Regions from separate parts of the Bacillus capparidis genome, predicted to be linked through region 1. Evidence: riboswitches for the same ligand, from Rfam matches in the RefSeq annotation. Region 1 holds a riboswitch; each other region holds the start of a gene.
The links. A riboswitch is a leader RNA that binds a small molecule or an ion and turns the genes downstream of it on or off. The one in region 1 is predicted to bind S-adenosylmethionine.
Positions count from the first base shown of each region.

Region 2: linked by a shared signal. The riboswitch ahead of JOC74_RS21815 (ATP-grasp domain-containing protein) and the one ahead of JOC74_RS00855 (methionine biosynthesis PLP-dependent protein) in region 1 are both predicted to bind S-adenosylmethionine.
Region 3: linked by a shared signal. The riboswitch ahead of JOC74_RS15515 (methionine ABC transporter ATP-binding protein) and the one ahead of JOC74_RS00855 (methionine biosynthesis PLP-dependent protein) in region 1 are both predicted to bind S-adenosylmethionine.
Region 4: linked by a shared signal. The riboswitch ahead of JOC74_RS12010 (M20 metallopeptidase family protein) and the one ahead of JOC74_RS00855 (methionine biosynthesis PLP-dependent protein) in region 1 are both predicted to bind S-adenosylmethionine.

Region 1 is NZ_JAFDST010000001.1:160,419-165,204, reverse strand. Features, by position in the region: gene metC (cystathionine beta-lyase) at 1-1,104, opposite strand, end outside; gene JOC74_RS00855 (methionine biosynthesis PLP-dependent protein) at 1,097-2,218, opposite strand; SAM riboswitch class I at 2,281-2,405, opposite strand; gene JOC74_RS00850 (esterase family protein) at 2,594-3,328, shown strand; gene JOC74_RS00845 (YjcG family protein) at 3,373-3,888, shown strand; gene JOC74_RS00840 (GNAT family N-acetyltransferase) at 3,892-4,317, shown strand; gene JOC74_RS00835 (hypothetical protein) at 4,352-4,594, opposite strand; gene spoVIF (sporulation-specific transcription regulator SpoVIF) at 4,748-4,786, opposite strand, start outside.
Region 2 is NZ_JAFDST010000008.1:55,921-60,706, forward strand. Features, by position in the region: gene JOC74_RS21805 (NAD(P)/FAD-dependent oxidoreductase) at 1-401, opposite strand, end outside; gene JOC74_RS21810 (DUF421 domain-containing protein) at 539-1,213, shown strand; SAM riboswitch class I at 1,513-1,618, shown strand; gene JOC74_RS21815 (ATP-grasp domain-containing protein) at 1,725-2,690, shown strand; gene murI (glutamate racemase) at 2,904-3,677, shown strand; gene JOC74_RS21825 (SDR family oxidoreductase) at 3,819-4,688, shown strand.
Region 3 is NZ_JAFDST010000003.1:393,786-398,571, reverse strand. Features, by position in the region: gene JOC74_RS15525 (taurine ABC transporter substrate-binding protein) at 1-713, opposite strand, end outside; gene JOC74_RS15520 (ABC transporter permease) at 735-1,526, opposite strand; SAM riboswitch class I at 2,554-2,656, shown strand; gene JOC74_RS15515 (methionine ABC transporter ATP-binding protein) at 2,749-3,765, shown strand; gene JOC74_RS15510 (methionine ABC transporter permease) at 3,765-4,427, shown strand; gene JOC74_RS15505 (MetQ/NlpA family ABC transporter substrate-binding protein) at 4,493-4,786, shown strand, end outside.
Region 4 is NZ_JAFDST010000002.1:976,808-981,593, reverse strand. Features, by position in the region: gene cidR (cidABC operon transcriptional activator CidR) at 1-280, opposite strand, end outside; partial or broken gene JOC74_RS12020 (SAM-dependent methyltransferase) at 446-620, opposite strand; partial or broken gene JOC74_RS12015 (PLP-dependent transferase) at 692-1,260, opposite strand; SAM riboswitch class I at 1,336-1,439, opposite strand; SAM riboswitch class I at 1,631-1,734, shown strand; gene JOC74_RS12010 (M20 metallopeptidase family protein) at 1,847-3,043, shown strand; gene JOC74_RS12005 (ABC transporter substrate-binding protein) at 3,056-4,465, shown strand; gene JOC74_RS12000 (hypothetical protein) at 4,350-4,643, shown strand; gene JOC74_RS11995 (ABC transporter permease) at 4,713-4,786, shown strand, end outside.

The DNA of each region.
Region 1 (4,786 bases):
TGCTTCGACACCTGCACTTAGACGGAGCAATCCGTCAGTAATTCCTCGTTTTTCTCTTTCCTCTTTCGGCATAGAAGCATGAGACATTTTTGCCGGATACGACAAGATGGATTCGACAGCACCTAAGCTGACTGCAAATACAGGCAGTTTTAATTGTCGGACGACTTTCCGTACTGCATCTTCATTTTCCAATTCAAAAGAAAGTACAGCACCGTCTCCCAGCGACTGGCTCTTATGGATAGAAGCACCCGGATGAGAAGAAAGCCCTGGATAATACACATTTTTTACTGCCGGATGTCCGTTAAAGTACTCTGCCAGCTGCTTGGCTGTTTGGCTTGACCTTTCCAGCCTGACTTGCAGCGTTTTTAATCCTCTTAAAATAAGCCAGCAATCTTGGACGCCTAGAACCGCGCCAAATGAATTTTGCAGCTTATAAAGCTCTTGAGCAAGGTCTGGATCCTTAACAGCGGCAAGACCTGATAAGACATCGCTGTGTCCGCCCAAAAATTTCGTTGCACTATGCAGCACAATATCTACACCAAGGTCGAGCGGACGTTGAAGTGCAGGCGTCATAAAAGTATTATCGAGAAACGTTAAACAGCCATTTGCGCGCGCCAGTTTTACAACTCCTCGAATGTCTGTAATACCTAAGGTCGGGTTTGACGGTGTTTCCATATAGATGACTTTCGTATTTGGCTGAATATGTAACGCAACCTCATTGAGATCAGTCATATCAACAAATGAATGCTCAATGCCAAACCGGTTTAACACCTCGGTCACCATTCGGAAGGTGCCCCCGTAAACTTCTCTTGTCACTAGTACATGGTCTCCTTTTGACAACAGCAAAAAGGCGGTAGAGATCGCAGCCATTCCTGATGCAAAAGCAAATCCTCTTACTCCTCCTTCTAGAGCGGCTATCGTTTCTTCCAGCGCCTGTCTTGTCGGGTTTCCTGATCTGCTGTAATCAAATTCTCCAAACTCGTCAAAAGAAGCTTGATGGAAGGTAGAAGCGTGCTGTACAGGTACACTGACAGCACCAGTTGACCCATCAGTTTTATGCTCATTATGAAGAAGCCTTGTATCAAAACTCCAGTTATTACTCATACGTTACAGCCTCCTCTTTTACTTTCTCAAGTGCAATTCTTAGATCATCCTTTAAGTCCTCTACATTTTCGATCCCGACAGAGAAGCGTAAAAGCCGATTACAGACTCCATTTGCGATGCGAATCTCTTCTGGTATATCCATATGGGTTTGCGTCGCAGGATAAGTGATGAAACTTTCAACTCCGCCAAGACTTTCAGCAAAGCAGATCGTTTGCAGGTTTTTTAAAAATGGATTAACCATTTCTTCTTTCAGGATTCGAAAAGAAAGCATTCCCCCGCGTCCTGGGTATAAGACGTCGGTGATTCCTTCCTGCTCGATAAGAAATGCCGCAAGCTCCTTAGCATTTTCTTCATGTTGTCTCATACGCAAGGCAAGAGTTTTCATTCCTCTCATTAACAGCCAAGAATCAAAAGGTGCTAAAACAGCTCCAATTGCGTTTTGATGCTGAAATAGCTCTTCCGACAATTCTTCTCCTTTTGCTACCACAAGGCCGGCCAAAAGGTCATTATGCCCGCCTAAATACTTTGTCGCGCTGTGAATCACAATATCCGCACCTTCATCAATGGGACGCTGAAGCACCGGGGTATAGAAGGTGTTGTCTACAATCAACAGTAAATTATGCTTTTTCGCAATGTTTGCAACCTTCTCGATACTAACTTCCTGCATCAAAGGATTCGTCGGAGTTTCAAGAAATATCGCTTTTGTATTTTCATTGATGTTTGACTCCGTACAGTCCTCATTATCTAAATCATCATAGATAAAAGTAAGTCCGTATTTTTTCCATTCATTTTCAAACAAACGGTAGGTTCCCCCATATAAATCAGAGGAAACAATGATTTCGTCTCCGCTTTTAAATAACGCCATAATCGTATGAATGGCTGCCATACCAGAGCTGAATGCAAAGCCTCTAGTTCCTCCTTCAAGGCTTGCGATTGCATCTTCTACAAGCTGTCTTGTCGGATTTTTCGTGCGAATATAATCAAAACCCGTTGATTCGCCGATTCCTAAATGGCGGTATGCCGAGGAAAAATAAATCGGCGGATTAACAGCTCCTGTCGTTTCTTCACTTTTGTTTCCAATTTGTGCAAGTTTCGTTTCTACATGTCGAGTCATTTGGACACCATCCCTTTAAAAATTAAAAACCCTTCTTCATAAGAAGAAGGGTTTAACTCTTCCTCTTATCTTTCAAGCAAAAGAACGCTTGCTGGATTTAGCACCTTGGTGCAAGCTGATTGAACAGCATGCATAACCGGTTGCTGAGGTTTCTTCGGGCCAGTCCCTCCACCTCTCATGATAAGAACGTATTCGTATATTCTAATTTTTCTTTACTTTAACGTACTCCATCCTATTTTTCAAGAGCTTATATAAAAGTTTTTATCTTTTCTTCCATGCTTGTTCTTTGCTAAACTATAGGTAATCATAAAAATTATACTTTTTGTGACAATAGATGGAAACGCTTTAATTTTTTGCAATTGCGGGGGAATAGTTGTGACTAGCAAAAAAGGTGTTATAAACGAGGAAAAGCTTTATTCGAACGAATTAGCCGAACATATGGATGTATTGACGTATTTGCCCAAAACCTTTTCACCGTTGTACACGTACCATGTCATTATTGCCCAAGACGGTAATGATTATTTTCGATTAGGACGAATTGCCCGTCAGGCAGAAGCTCTTATGAATGACGGAAGTATGGAAAGATGCATAATTGTCGGTATACCATACAACAGTGTCAGTGAACGGAGAAACACCTATCATCCAGAAGGAACAAAATTTAATGCGTATAAACGATTTTTGGCAAAAGAGCTCATCCCATTCATTGACGAAAAATTTTCGACTTATCAGGTTGGTACCGGCCGAACGTTAATCGGCGACTCACTGGGCGCGACCGTTTCCTTGATGACCGCTCTTGACTATCCAAATATTTTCGGCAATATCATCATGCAATCGCCTTATGTCGATCAACATGTTTTACAAGCGATAAAAGATACCGAGTCCCTTCATCTCTTAAGCATCTATCATCAAATCGGCACAAAAGAGACTGAAGTACACACCTCAGACAAACAGGTTCTTGATTTTGTCAAACCAAATCAAGAATTAAAACAGCTGCTCGAGAATAAAAATGGCATTTATTATTTTGAAAGCTTTGACGGTGATCATAAATGGACGTATTGGCAGCCATTGATCACGCATGCTTTAAAGAAGATGCTCTCAATGTCTCCTTAATTTTTTGGTATACTATATAATATGAAACACTAAGGAGGTTCACTATGAAATACGGAATTGTTTTATTTCCTTCAAAAAAACTCCAGGATATCGCAAATTCTTACCGTAAACGTTACGATCCAAATTATGCACTCATTCCTCCTCATATAACATTGAAACCGGCTTTTGAAGCAAGCACTGAAGTCATTCACGCTCTTGTTCCAAAGCTGAAAGCAACGGCAAAAAAGTTAAACCCAGTGACTATAAACATAACAAAATACAGCTCATTTGCCCCTGTAAATAATGTGATTTACATGAAGATTGAACCGACAAAAGAGTTGAACCATCTTTATGAGGCTATTCATAATGATAGCTTGGACGCAGAACCGGAAAATCCTTTTGTTCCGCATGTGACAGTAGCCCAAAAGATATCTGAAGATGAACATTCCGATGTGCTTAGCTCGTTAAAAATGACAGACGCTGCCCATGAAGAGACAATCGATCGTTTTCATTTGCTTTATCAGCTCGAAAACGGGTCTTGGACTGTGTATGACACATTCATTTTAGGAGAAGGAGAATAAATATTGATAGCAACAATTGCAGAAACTGATCAACAACGGAAAGATGCTTTATCTATAAGAAATGAAGTATTTATTAACGAACAGAAAGTATCTCCGGAAATCGAGATGGATGAACTTGATGAGACCTCTGTCCACGTTGTATTGTATGATGGAGAGAAGCCGGTTGCTGCCGGGAGAACTCGATTATTCGAAGGTATGGGAAAGCTCGAACGCATTTGTGTATTAAAATCCTACCGATCCAAAGGTTGCGGAAAACAGATTGTGAATGCTCTCGAAGAAGCGGCGGCTAAGCTTGGGGCATCTTCTTTTCTGTTATATTCTCAAGTCCAAGCAGCTGTCTTCTACGAAGCTCAAGGCTATAAAACTGTATCTGGAGAGTTTTTGGCTGCAGGAATCCCGCACGTTAAAATGATAAAGGAAAAACTGTAAAAAACCATTGTGTGAAAAGGTTGTTTTTTAAGGTTTAAACATATTCTTGAAAGTACCTGCCTTTTCCATTCTCAGAATAAAAATTGTTCTGACGGCGTTTACGATTTCCACCCCAATTTGGCTGATAGCTTTTTGGGGTGTTTTTTTCCAGCTCACGGTAAACGAGTTCCCCTTGGATGCTCTTCACTTTTGAGACTTGGGCATAATTGCTTTTTCGGTTCATCCTGCTCGCGTATTGTATGTATTGGTCAAGCTGAACGTGCGGAGCATAAATCATTTCATACGCCTCCTTCCCATTGTGATGTCCTTTCCCCTTTCATTTTCATTTTAAACTCACAATTATCTATTCCATATAATGAACAGTGTTACCTTTTAAAAAAAAGCAGAGTGAAACATATCTGTTTCACTCTGCAGTAGAATTGTAATATCTTTATTTTTTCATCATTTTGCTGATCGTTCCAAAATCAAG
Region 2 (4,786 bases), on a different contig from region 1:
GGAAACTTAGCTTTTGCTTCATCGGAAGAAAGCAGAGTGATGCCGCCAATTTCAGGCGCATCCTCTCGTCGTTTTTCAGCACGTTTTATCATTTCGGATAATTTCTTTTCATCCGTATGAATGCTTAGCGCACCAACTTTTGCATAGCCTGTATCTGTTTCTCCGTCAGCTTCTAATTCAGCAATTAAGCTGGGGTAATACTTTGCGCCTCCTTTCGCCAATTGATACCATGCTTTGTTGCGCCGCTGTGACAGCCAGGGGCATACGATACCTGCAGCTGCGTCAGTAGCTTGGCCTTTATCCTTGCGGTCGATCACAGTAACTTCTGCACCGGATTTGGCTAATTTATAAGCGGTAACAGAGCCAAGCACTCCCGCTCCTATAACAATACATTTGTTCACCGAAAACATCCTTTTCATTTTTCCATTTACATTACCATCATACATATCTTAAGCCATCCAGTTCAAATAAATTAAATCCGTTTAAACTGTTACTTACTTGTTAACAATGATGAAAGACATATTTTAGGGGGTGTATTATGGATTATCTACATATAACCACTGAACTTATTATTGGATTTTTTGCTTTATTTCTTGTGACGAAGATATTAGGAAAAACCCAGTTTGCACAAATCACACCGTTTGATTTTATATCAGCACTAATACTTGGAGAAATGGTTGGAAATGCGATTTTTGATGAAAATGTGAGTGTCTGGGAAATATTATTTGCAGTAGCCGTATGGGGAATTTTAATTTATATAATAGAACTTTTATCGCAAAAGTTTAAAGGGCTAAGGGGGCTGTTGGAAGGACAGCCAGCGATAGTTATCGGTAAGGGGAAAATTGATTACCAGGCTTTAAAAATAAATAAATTGGATATCAACCAGCTTCAGACGTTAGTCCGTGAAAAAGGATATTTTTCAATAACGGAAGTTGAGTACGCGCTCTTAGAAACGGACGGTTCAGTTAGTGTATTGCCGAAGCATCCCAATTCTCCGCTGACAAAACAGGATTTTGATATCAAATATAAACCAGTTTCTTTGCCGATCACATTAATCCTTGATGGTGAGTTAGTCAAAAACAATTTAACGGAGGCTGGATTTGATGAGGATTGGCTGAAAAAACAATTGGAAGCTGAAAATATTCATGATTACAAAGAGGTTCTTTACTCAGAGTGGCATGAAATCAGAGGGCTTCATATTCAGCGCAGTTAGAGGCATTATCTCGCATTAACGGGCAGTAAGACCCCCATCTCAAGGTTATGAGTGAAAACGTACAATCCTAGGCGGGGATAACTGCCCATAAAAGCTAGGATTGGCTTCAACTCACAATCAGTGGGGATGAATGTAAGAAGGCTAATTACTCAGGCGTCTTGTGCGGGCACCTTCACTAGAACCACTGATTGAAGTTTTACTTTATTATTCGATAAGGGATAAAAATTAATTCTGTGTTGATTTCATGAAAGTATCATGGTATCTTAATGTTACTAACCCTATCAGTTAAATATGAATTCTTCTTATCTTGAGAAGCGGAGGGACTGGCCCTGTGAAGCTTCGGCAGCGGACTTACATGATAAGTACTGTGCTAATTCCTGCAAGCAATAGCTTGAGTGATAAGAATAGGTAATTGAATATTTAGATATTCACAGCCTCTTCTTATGCAGTTTAAAGAAGAGGCTGTTTGTTTTTTTAATGAGGGGAAAAGAAAAATCATGGAGGGATCAGTATGGGCAAAATTTACGTGATTCATGAAAATGATGAATGGACGTTACATTTAACAAAGCGTTTGGACGAACTGAAGCTTCCATATGAAGTGTGGAATTTAAATGAAGGCTCAATTGACTTGACAGAAGAGCCCCCTGAAGGCGTTTTTTACAGCCGAATGAGCGCGTCTTCCCATACGAGAGGCAACCGATTTGCGCCTGAATTCACTGCAACAGTACTCGATTGGCTTGAAGCGCATGATAGGAAGGTTATAAACGGGAGCATGGCTTTAAAACTTGAATTAAGCAAAGCGGCTCAATACGCCGCATTAAGTCGAGATGGAATCCGTACCCCTGAGACAATAGCCGCTGCCGGGAAAGAAGAGATTATTAAAGCGGCGAAATATTTAAACAAGACATCTTTTATTACAAAGCATAATCGTGCGGGGAAAGGATTGGGCGTCCAGCTTTTTCATTCGATTGAGGCTTTAGAAGACTATGTTTATAGTTCAGGTTTTGAAGAGCCGATTGATGGAATTACTCTCGTTCAGGAGTATATTGAATCCCCTGATCAGTCAATTATAAGGTGCGAATTTATCGGCGGGAAATTCTTATATGCTGTAAAGGTTGATACGTCTGGAGGATTTGAGCTTTGCCCGGCCGATGCTTGCCAGATTGGCGATCAAATCTGCCCGGCAGATGGAGAAGCGGTTTCGAAACCGAGTTTTCAAATCCTTGCTAATTTTCATGAAACGATTATTGAAAAATATGAAAACTTCCTGCAGCAGCAGCAAATCCTTGTAGCAGGTATCGAATTTATTAAAGACAAGGATGGGAATCTATATACCTATGATATTAATACAAACACGAACTACAATGCCGATGCTGAAAAAGCGGCAAATGTTTACGGAATGCTGGAGCTGGCAAACTATTTAAAAAGAGAATTGGAAATACCATATTTTTATCACCCTTATGCATTATCAAAATAAACCGCCAATTTCCGGCGGTTTATTTTCTATCCTAAGAAGCAGTTTACTCTACGAGACCTTAACTCTCATTCTCTATTTAAGTCCAACAACTTTCCGAACTTTTTAACGAAGGATTTCCAATTTATAACGTACGATGTTCGCCTTGCTTGATATCATGTATAATAATTTATATCAATTTCAAAAAACAATTTTTAAATACAAGGTGAATACAATATGAAAATAGCTTTTTTTGATTCGGGAATTGGCGGAATTACAGTGCTTCACGAGGCAATGAAGCAGCTTCCTAGGGAGGATTTTGTTTTTTTTGCCGATACCCTTCATGTTCCATATGGGACTAAATCAAAGGCAGACGTAAAAGAATATGTGAAACAATCTGTAGAAACGATCCGAGAGGAAGAGGTAAAAGCTCTTGTTATCGCGTGTAATACAGCAACGAGTATCGCAGTTTCTGAATTAAGAAACACATATGATTTTCCGATTATCGGCATGGAGCCGGCGGTTAAACCTGCTTTGGAAATAAGCCGATCTGCCGGAAAAAGAGTACTCGTTTTTGCTACTCCGCTAACACTGAAGCAATCAAAATATACACAGCTGGTATCTCGAATCGATGATCAGCGTCTTGTAGATTCCCTGCCGCTGCCGGAGTTAGTTGAGTTATGTGAGCGATTAAACTTTGAGAGCCAAGAAGTGATTGATTATTTTACAGAAAAACTTTCATCGTTTGATCTAAACAACTATGGCACAGTTGTTCTGGGATGCACCCATTATCCGTTTTATAAACACGTTTTACGAAGTATTTTGCCAAACCACATTCAAATCGTTGATGGAAGCGTTGGAACTGTTCATCGATTAGCGGTTATATTAAGTGAAGCCGGACAATTGCATGCAGACGGAAATGCAGACACAAAATTTCTTTGTTCAAGTCAAAATCCAGATTACATAAGGAAAATGGAAAAGGCGCTTACATTCATTCAAAACCATGAATGATAAGCCTTATTTGATGCACAGCCGGGCACTTTTAGAGAAGCGTCCGGCTGTTTGTCGTTTTTCAAAACACTTCACATGTTTAATAAGAATTTTCCTGAGGAATAGTGTATTACGTAATCACATAAATAGGAGGAATTCAAAATGAATAATTTAACACGTTTTCCAAGCGGACAGCCTGCACAAGAACAAAACAGGCAACCTGGAATTGAAAGTGATATGAATCCAACACCTGTTTATGAAGACGAGAATCATATAGGAACAGGAAAATTAAAAGACAAGGTCGCTTTAATCACAGGGGGCGACAGCGGAATCGGACGTGCGGTATCCATCGCTTATGCAAAAGAAGGCGCAGATATTGCGATTGTCTATTTAGATGAACATGATGACGCAGAAGAGACAAAAGCGAGAATCGAAAAAGAAGGCGTAAGATGCTTGCTTATTCCAGGGGACGTTGGCAGTGAGGAATTCTGCAACGAAGCTGTGGAAAAAACAGTGAGTGAACTTGGAAAGCTGGACATTCTTGTCAACAATGTTGCAGAGCAGCATCCGAAAGACAGCATTAAAGAGATTTCCAGTGAGCAGCTGGAGAGAACGTTCCGAACAAACTTCTTTTCCTTTGTTTACTTTATAAAAAAAGCTTTAGATTATATGAAGCCTGGAAGCGCGATTATCAATACAACATCAATTAATCCTTATCGTGGAAATCCGTCCCTGATTGATTACACCAGCACAAAAGGAGCAATCAACGGTTTAACAAGATCACTTTCCCAACAGATTGTAAAGGACGGAATCCGCGTAAATGCGGTAGCACCGGGACCGATTTGGACACCATTGATCCCAGCTACATTCCCGGAAGAAACAGTAGAATCATTCGGGAAAAATACGCCAATGGGCAGAGCGGGTCAGCCCGTAGAACACATCGGAGCCTATCTATTATTGGCATCAAATGAAGGCTCTTATATGACTGGGCAAACGATTCATGTCAACGGCGGCGACTTTATTTCCACGTAAGGATTAGCGAGAGAGGATGGGATGGATTTCCCGTCCTTTTTTTCTTTTTAAAAAGGAAAGATTGCGCATATCGGCCTAAGATCGCTTATAACCAGCCT
Region 3 (4,786 bases), on a different contig from region 1:
TGCACGTAACCTAGTTCTGCAGTTAACACTCCTTTTTCTGCAAGCTCTTTTGAGTTCACAATGACCTTTCCTTTGTCTTGATTTAATTTTTCCAGCATTGGCTGCCATAAATAGGCTCCATCGATTTCTCCACGCTGCCATGCGGCATAAATATCAGGCGGGGTCATGTCTAAAATCGTAATGTTTTCTTTTACAGGATCAAGTCCTTCTTCTTTCAATGCACCAAGCAAACTATAATGAGAAGTAGAACTGAAAGTTGTTGCAATTTTCTTCCCCTTCAAATCATGTAATGACTGAATTCCGGTATCATCCTTTACGACAAGAGCTTCACTCTCTCCAATTATGTCGTGCAAGTTATACACACTGTACGGGAGTTTATTCGCAATACCAATAGAGGTTGGCGGTGTTCCAACAGTTCCAAAGTTAATGCTTCCGCTTGCGATCGCATTATTAACATCACGTCCAGCATCAAACTTCACCCATTCAACCTTGGTGTCGGGATATTTTTTTTCAAGCAGTCCGAGCGCCTTTGCAAGCAACTCTCCGCTTGGTGATGCTTGATATCCAATAACAATTTTTTCTGGTACATTTTCGGATGAAGATGTTGATTTATTTTCTGACGCTGAATTAGATGAAACTTGATTTGAACAAGCCGCACTAACTGTAAAAGCTAACAGGATGATTAACAAAACATTTCTTTTTAATAGGTTCATTTTATATTCCTTCTTTTCTATTTATTTTCCTACCCATGAAAAACGACTACGCTGATAAAGACGAATCAAACTGTCTAAGATAATCGCAATCGCCCCCATTAGGATGATGCCCGCAAAAACAATGTCACTTCGTAAGTATTTACTCGCATCAAGAACCATCCAGCCAATTCCACTTGTTGCCGCAACCATTTCAGCCGCAACAAGTGTTGCATACGTTATACCAATGGCTGTCCGTAATCCTGTAATAATATCAGGCAGACAAGAGGGCAAGATGATATGCCATAATACTTTGCTTTTTGTTCCCCCAAGAGAAAGCGCCGCATTGATACGATCACTAGGTAATTTTTGGACACTTGATACTATGGTGATAAATAATGGTGCAAAAGCGCTTAAAAACAATAAAGCAATTTTTGACTTATCGTCGATACCAAGCCATAATACTAGAATTGCATAATATGCAAGTGGCGGCAGAGGACGATAAAATTCAATAATCGGATCAAAAACAGCACGTATATATTTTGAATATCCGCATAATAGCCCTAGTGGGACAGCTATTAAGAATGCAAGAAACAGCGCGGAAAAGAGACGATACATACTATTAGAAATATGAGAAAGCAGCGAAGCTCCTTTATACCCTTGTGTGAAAAGTTCAATAAATGAAGCCCATACAGCCTGTGGTGTAGGAATAAAAAATGGATCTACCCACTTCAAATTTGTAATGATTGTCCACACAATGAATAAAATGATTACACTGGCTAAGGAAATGCCTTTCACTATCAAATTGTGCTTTCCATACGTATGACTGTTCTCCATTTGACATCTTCCTTTATAAATAAAATTTAGGGTTCGCTGGAGGGATATACCAGACCCCATTTCCGGAGGGAGCCCCACCAATAACTAAAATATCCGCCTTTAGAAGCAGGTCATAGTATTGATTCACTAACCTTCGTATTGTTAAGCAAGAAAAACACTCCTTCTAAGAGAAAATAAAAAAGACTCTTATCAATTTACGTCTTTACGTAAGATAAGAGTCTCTGGTTATCCAGTCGACCATTTATTTGGATTTGGAAGAAATTAAAGAAAACTTTTCTTATAAATCAATATTTATTCTTATTTAGCAAGAAATGATTTTTCTCTGTCTTGTCAATTTGTGTAATCTATTCATCGTTAACGGTGATTAACACTGAACCATACTAGCAGACTAAAAATATAAGAAATCTTGACTTCATCCACAATTGCCACTTTTCTACCACTACAGTCATAAATACAAACTAAATTAAGAGGTTCAATTTGGCTTTGCAGTCCGGACTGCACTTGCTAAGCGGAAAGATATCGATAAATTCTGCCATTATAATATCCATAGTTTCCTTACCTGTCAAGTATGAATTAGCGAACCTTGTTGATACACATTGAGAAAAAATTGATCAGTGCAGTTTTTTCAATGTTTATTTTTACAGTTATAGATAATTTTTCAATATCCTCTGATTGACTCTCACTAACAAGTTCTTCCATCATCCCTATGCCAATCTCTACCCCAACAATTCATAAATTTTATTTTGATGAACAAAACAAAGAAGGTTTTATTACAATATAATTCCGCCCTATTTAATAGGTTTTGATCATTCATTACTCTCTTTATAATTAAATTGATATAATTATTATATCGTATTTTATTTATAAATAATACACTTTATATTTTTTCAATATAATTTAAACATAAACTGATATTCTTTCAAAAGTAAAATCCCATTAAAATTTTATAGAAAAGAAACCCTTGACATTTTTTAATTATAACAATATATTTGTAAACAAATCTAACCAATAACTTAATATTAATTTTTTCTTATCCAGAGAGACTGAGGGACAGGCCCAATGAAGTCTCGGCAACGGGTTTATGACACCGTGCCAATTCCTGCAAATGCTTCTGCATTGGAAGATGAGAATGAGGTAGCTTATTTCCGAGAGCCCCACTATTTTCTTCTGAATAAGAAAATAGTGGGGCTTTTTGTTCTAATTTTTTTAAGGAGTGTGTGCATTGATTGAATTTAAGCAAGTAGCAAAAACTTTCACATTAGGAAAAAGGGAAATTCACGCAGTAAAAGACGTTACTCTCTCTATTTCTCAAGGTGAAATTTTTGGAATTATAGGTTTTAGTGGCGCTGGAAAAAGCACACTATTGAGACTTGTTAATATGTTGGAGAATCCCACTAACGGTTCTATTACGGTTCAGGGAGAGGACATATCTAGCCTTTCCCAAAAAGAGATTCGAAGTCTCCGCAGACGAATTGGCATGATTTTTCAAAACTTTAATTTATTTTCCTCTCGGACAGTAGCTGGAAATATAGCTTATCCTCTTAAACTTGCTGGGTTCCCCAAAAAGGAAATAAAGGCTAGAGTTACAGAGCTGCTGCAGTTTGTAGGCTTAACTGATAAAGCAAATGATTATCCGGAGCAGTTATCTGGCGGGCAGAAACAGAGGGTAGGAATAGCGCGCGCCCTTGCCACCTCTCCAGATATCCTAATTTGTGATGAAGCTACATCTGCTTTAGACCCAGATACAACAGGAGAAATTCTCCGCCTTTTAAAAAGGGTCAATAAGAGTTTAGGGATCACTATTTTGCTCATTACACATGAGATGCATGTAATTCAATCCATCTGTGATAGGGTTGCTGTGATGGAAAATGGCACAGTTGTTGAAACAGGATCACTTTTTGATACCTTCACAAAACCACAGCATTTGACAACTAAACGGTTTATTCAATCTGTTCAGCAGGATCGTCCTTCTGAAGTATTACTATCTCAATGGAAGGAAAATGGAGGGAAAAATTTATATCGGATTGTTTTCAGCGGCGAATTAACAAACAATCCCGTTCTATCCCAGATTACAAGAAAACATGATATAGACATAAATATTATTTATGGATCTATCAAAGAGCTTCAAGAAAAATTTTACGGAAACTTATTGGTATCATTTGAAGGGCATCAAGCAGCTATCGACAATGTAATTTCCGAGTTAAAAGAAACCGTTGAAATAGAGGAGGTGATCATTTAATGAGAGTGGACTGGACAACATTTTGGCCAAGGATAGTGGAATCAACAGGAGAAACGATTCTAATGGTAATTGCGACTTTAATATTTGGTTCCATTCTTGGCATCATCATTGGTTTATTGCTTTTTATCACTAGAAAAGGAAATATATTAGAAAATAAAATTTTATTTCAGGCATTGAACATTTTAATTAATATCATTAGGCCTATTCCTTTTATTATTTTTCTTGTTGCTATTAGCCCTCTAACTCGCTCCATTATTGGGACAACTATCGGAACTTGGGCAGCCATTTTCCCAATGACCATCGCAGCATCTTTTGGTATAGCAAGAATTGTGGAGAATAATTTAATCAGCATTGATCCTGGCGTAATTGAAGCAGCAAAGGCAATGGGAGCAAACCCTCTTCAAATTATCTTTACTGTATTAATTCCTGAAGCTTTAGGGCCTCTTATCCTTGGATTAACTTTTGTAACCATCGGTTTAATAGATTTTTCTGCCATGGCCGGAACAGTCGGAGGCGGTGGATTAGGTCATGTTGCCATGACTTATGGCTACCAACGTTTTGATGGCAGCGTCATGCTGGTTACCGTTGTCATATTAATTTTGCTTGTCCAGCTAGCGCAATGGATCGGGAATACATTGTCTCGAAAAATAATGCGCAGATAAAGTGAAACTTCAATCTGACCGTTAATGCGGGATAAAAACCAAACAGAATAAAGGAGATTGTTAAAATGAAAAAAATAACACTATTATTTTTATTATTATTGGCAGTATGGGTGCTTGCTGCTTGCGGCAATGACTCAGCATCAGGCGGCTCCAATAAAACTATTAAAGTAAAAATCGGGGTTACTGGTACAGATGGAGAAGTGTGGCCCACTTTAAAAGAAAAAGCTAAAAAAGAAGGAATAGAAATTGAGCTTATTGAGTTTTCTGACTACACCCTTCCTAATCAAGCATTAGCTAATAAAGAAATTGATATTAACTCTTTCCAGCACATCGCTTTTCTGAGCCAATTCACAAAAGAA
Region 4 (4,786 bases), on a different contig from region 1:
GAATATGGCCTTTTTTTAAATGAGAAATATTTTCCAGCTCTGTCTCCAATTGATGAAAGGCTTTATCAATGATTTTTGCCTGCTCATATAGAACACGTCCGGCATCAGTCAAAGTTAATTTTTTCCGCGAACGATTGAAAAGGACAACTCCGAGCTCTTCCTCTAAATTTTTAATCATTTTGCTAATGGCCGGCTGCGTGACAAACAAATGGTCAGCTGCGCGGGTAAAGCTATTTAAACGGGCAACTTCGATAAAATACTGTAGCTGTTTGATATCCAATACTTTCACCTGCTTGCAAACGGAAATTTATACAATAAAGTACCAATCGTTATTATGAAAAAATAAGACTATTTGTAGTGTAGCATATTATTGCAAATAAAATTTAAAGAATGTTCGCCAGCCCCTATACGAAAACAGGGTCTCATACTTTGAGACCCTGTTTCCTTAAATCGCGATTGATTGAATGATGAAACGGTGCTGTTTTACAAAGTATCCTTCCGTTTGAATCATTTGGATCCTTGTATTTTTCTATCGTAAAATCAGGTATTTGCCATGGGATAGCTTTTAAATAATAGACTATCGCTCCAATATCATAAAATCTTTGAACAGGAAATTCTTCAGCAAAAGACCATCTGTGATACCGCGTTTTCTCCGCTCATCCTCCGGCATGGCGGCATGCGACATCTCAGCCAGATCTGCCCCTTGTGTAATTGGCTGCTGGAAATATGGTGTCAGGAATGTATTGTCGGACAATCAACAATAGCTTGTGTGCTCTCGCCAACTGCGCATACGCTGCAATGTCGATTTCCTGCATCAGCGGGTTTGTCGGTGTCTCCAGGAAGATCGCTTTTGTCCATCCGTTATCATCGCTGCTGTTTCTTCCACAGTCCGAAATAGAGCGTAAATCGGCGTCACTCCGAATGATTCTAAAAAGAAATCGAACAGTCGATAAGTTCCTCCGTATATATCCTCCGGCACAAGCAGTGAGTCGCCAGATCGGAAAAGTGATAATACAAGTTGGATTGCTGCCATGCCCGAGCTGCAGGTAAATGCCTGATCGCCCTTTTCAAGCTTTGCGAACCCATCCTCCAGAACAGATCAAGTCGGGTTCTTCGTCCTGGAATAATCATAACCGGTTATTCCCCTATTCCGCTATGTACATAGGCGGTGGAAAGATAAACCGGCGGATTGACAGCCCCTGTCACTCCATCACTTCGATTACCTATCTGTACAAATGTCGTCTCCAAGCTACTTCCTATATTGTTTCTCACCCTTCTATAAAAAAAGACCCTTCTCCCCAAAAAGGAAGAAGGTTCAGTCATAACCAAATCAGCTTCTTATCTTTAAGGCGGATACCTTTTGGAATTAGCACCGTGTCTTGACAGACTGGTTGCTGAGACATCATAGGGCCAAGTCCCTCCGTCTCTCTTGATAAGAAAATTATTATTTATTTTTTATATTAAAGATATGTTACATACAGGAAAATCCGGTCAAGTCATTTTTTAAAGTTTTCTATCAAGTACAATTATTTCTGTTGAATTTTTTAGCTACAGCAGTTTCTGATGGCACTCTAAGTTAAAAAATAGGATTGACACCCAGAACTTTTCGGTCTATCCTTACAACTAATATTTCTTATCCAGATTGGTAAAGGGAATGGCCCTGCGAAGCCAAAGCAACAGGCTGCAAGCCGCAGTACTGTGCTAATTCCAGGTGTTTGTCACCGAAGATAAGAAGAGCAGAAGCTTAAAAAAGGCCCTCTTCTATTCGGAAGGGGTCTTTTTTAAAGGCAAAATCCGACTAATTCCATAGTAAATATCAAGATTATTACATACAGGAGGCTACATGATGGAGACCATGAAGCAGACACTTGCGGAGGTACATACAGAATTGGAAAATGATTTCGCAGAAGTCGTCAAATGGCGGCGATATCTGCATCAGCATCCTGAATTAAGTTTTCAGGAGACGAAAACCGCCCGTTTCATCGCCGATAAGCTGCGCAGCTTCGGCTACGAAGATATCCAGACAGATATCGGCGGGTATGGCATCGTCGCATCGCTGTCAGGGAAAGAGGCAGGACCTACGATTGCCCTCAGAGCTGATTTCGATGCCCTGCCGATAGTGGATGAGAAAGAAACAGCCTATCGATCCAAAATACCTGGCGTGATGCACGCTTGCGGACATGACGGCCATACTGCTGCTTTGCTGGGGACTGCCAAAGCATTGATCAAGCATAAAGACAGCCTGAAAGGCATAGTTGTCTTCCTGTTCCAGCCTGCTGAGGAAGTACCGCCCGGCGGTGCCAAGGCAATGATTGAAGATGGCGCACTTGACGGTGTCGATTATGTCTATGGCGCTCATCTTAACTCTGCTGCCCCTGTCGGGAAGATCGGTGTCGGTGAAGGATTCAAAATGGCCGCAGTGGATAAATTTGCGATCACCATCCAAGGAAAAGGTGGTCATGGCGCAGCACCACAAGAGGCTGTCGATCCAATCGTCATCGGCAGTGATATCGTAAGTGCTTTGCAGAAGATTGTCAGCCGAAGAGTCAGCCCACTGGAATCTGCGGTGGTGACACTGGGTGTATTCCAGTCCGGTAACGCATTCAATGTCATACCGGATACCGCCAAATTGGAAGGCACAGTGCGGACGTTCAATGCCGACATCCGCAAGCAGGTCAGACAGCAAATAGAAGCCATCGTTTCCGGAATCACGAGCGGTTTCGGTGCGACTTATTCCATCGATTACCTGCACGGCTATCCTGCGCTTTATAACCATCCAGAGGAAACTGCTCTTTTGCAGCAGCTATTCTCTGAACAATTCGGTGAAGAACAGGTAATAGAACTTGAAACTGGGATGGGAGCAGAGGATTTCGCTTATTACTTGCAGGAAAAACCCGGCAGCTTTTTTAAAGTCGGCTCCCGCAATGAGGATACAGCCACACACTATCCGCATCATCATCCGAAATTCGACATCGATGAGCGGGCATTGCTCATCACGGAGAAAGCATTCACGAAAATCGTATTCTCGTTATTGGGAAGCTAAGGAGGAAATGTCTTGAAGAAGAAATTTGCACTCATACTATTCGGCTTAGCGGCCACCATCGCCTTATTCGGCTGCTCCGGCAATTCCAGCAGCAGCTCCGGTACAAGCGGCGGAGAACCTGTTGAAGGCGGCGACTTGAATGTTGCCATGACGGCGGATCCCGACACACTGGATTGGATGTATTCCGGCGAAAGTGTTGCGAGAAAAATCGGCTGGCATATCTATGAAGGTTTGTTCGCCCTGGATAAGGATTACCAGGCTCGTCCTTTACTAGCTGACGACTATACCGTCAGCGATGACAAGAAAACATACACCATCACCCTTCGTGATGGACTGAAATTCCACAACGGCCAGGACGTAACTGCCGAGGATGCCAAAGCATCGATCGAGCGCTGGCTTAAGGTCTCTTCCGTCGGTAAGATCACAGCAACACATGTGAATTCTGTCGAAGCAAAAGATGACTTGACATTGGTCATTACGCTGAAAGACCCATATACCGCTTTGCTAACCGATCTGGCTGCTCCGAAAGCATCTGCTGTCATCATTCCTGCCGATATCGCGGAAGCTGCGGGTGAACAGCCGCTGAAAAATGAACAGCTGATCGGTACAGGTCCATTCAAATTCGATTCCTGGAAGCGCGGCAACGAAATCGTCCTTTCCAGATTCGAAGATTATCAATCTCGCGAAGAGGAAGACTGGGGCGGTCTGACTGGTAAAAAGACAGCTTATCTGGATACGATTCATTTCAAGATCGTGAAAGACCCACAAGTAATGCTCAATGGATTGAAGACAGATCTATATGATTATGTACAGTCCATCCCACTTGATTTGTATGATGTAGTCGATACCACACCTAATGTCGAACCAGCTATCTCAAGCAATGGATATTCCGTCATCACCCCGGATAAATCCGAAGCGCCATTTGACGATATAAAAGTCCGTGAAGCACTTCACGCAGCGCTTGATAAAGAGGCCATCGCCAAGGCTACTTATGGTAATAGTGAATTCTATAATCTGGATGGAGCCCTGTTCACGCCCGATCAAACAGCTCTTTACTTGGATCAAAACATCGATAATTTCGAAGCTTATGATCCAGATGAGGCGAAAAAGCTGCTGGAGGTCAGCTCTTATGATGGGCAGCCGGTGAAAATCATCTTCTCGAATGACCATGCAGAGTATAAGAAAATCGCCGAAATTGCAGAACAGCAGCTGGAAGCAGCAGGCTTCAATGTCGAGCTTGAGTCCTATGAATGGGCAACCTACCTGGAAAAATGGAGCGTTGCTGCTAACTGGGATATGGTCGTAGTTGGCTGGTCTCCGTTCTTCTCGCCAAACCAAGCCGGAATGGTCAGTCAGGATTCCAACAGCAGCGGCTGGTATAACAGCGAACGCCCGGCAGGAGCTTGTCACACAGTGGGGTGAAGCAGAAGATGAAGCTGCCCAAAAAGAAATACTGGCTGAGCTGAATAAGACAATCTACGATGAGCTTCCGTTTGAAAAAGTAAGCAACCTTTCCACTTTGGATGCACGCACTTCCAAGCTGCAGGATTATGAAGATTGGTATGGTCCGCGCTTCTGGAATACATGGAAATCCAAGTAATGCCCCGAGGAAATCGCCTGCGTTACCGCTGGCGGTTTTCTTCCATTTCTAAATAAAGGAGTGATTCTTGTGCTTCACTATACAATCCGCAGGCTCCTGTCTGTCATACCCGTCATGCTCGTGGTCAGTATCATCGTATTCCT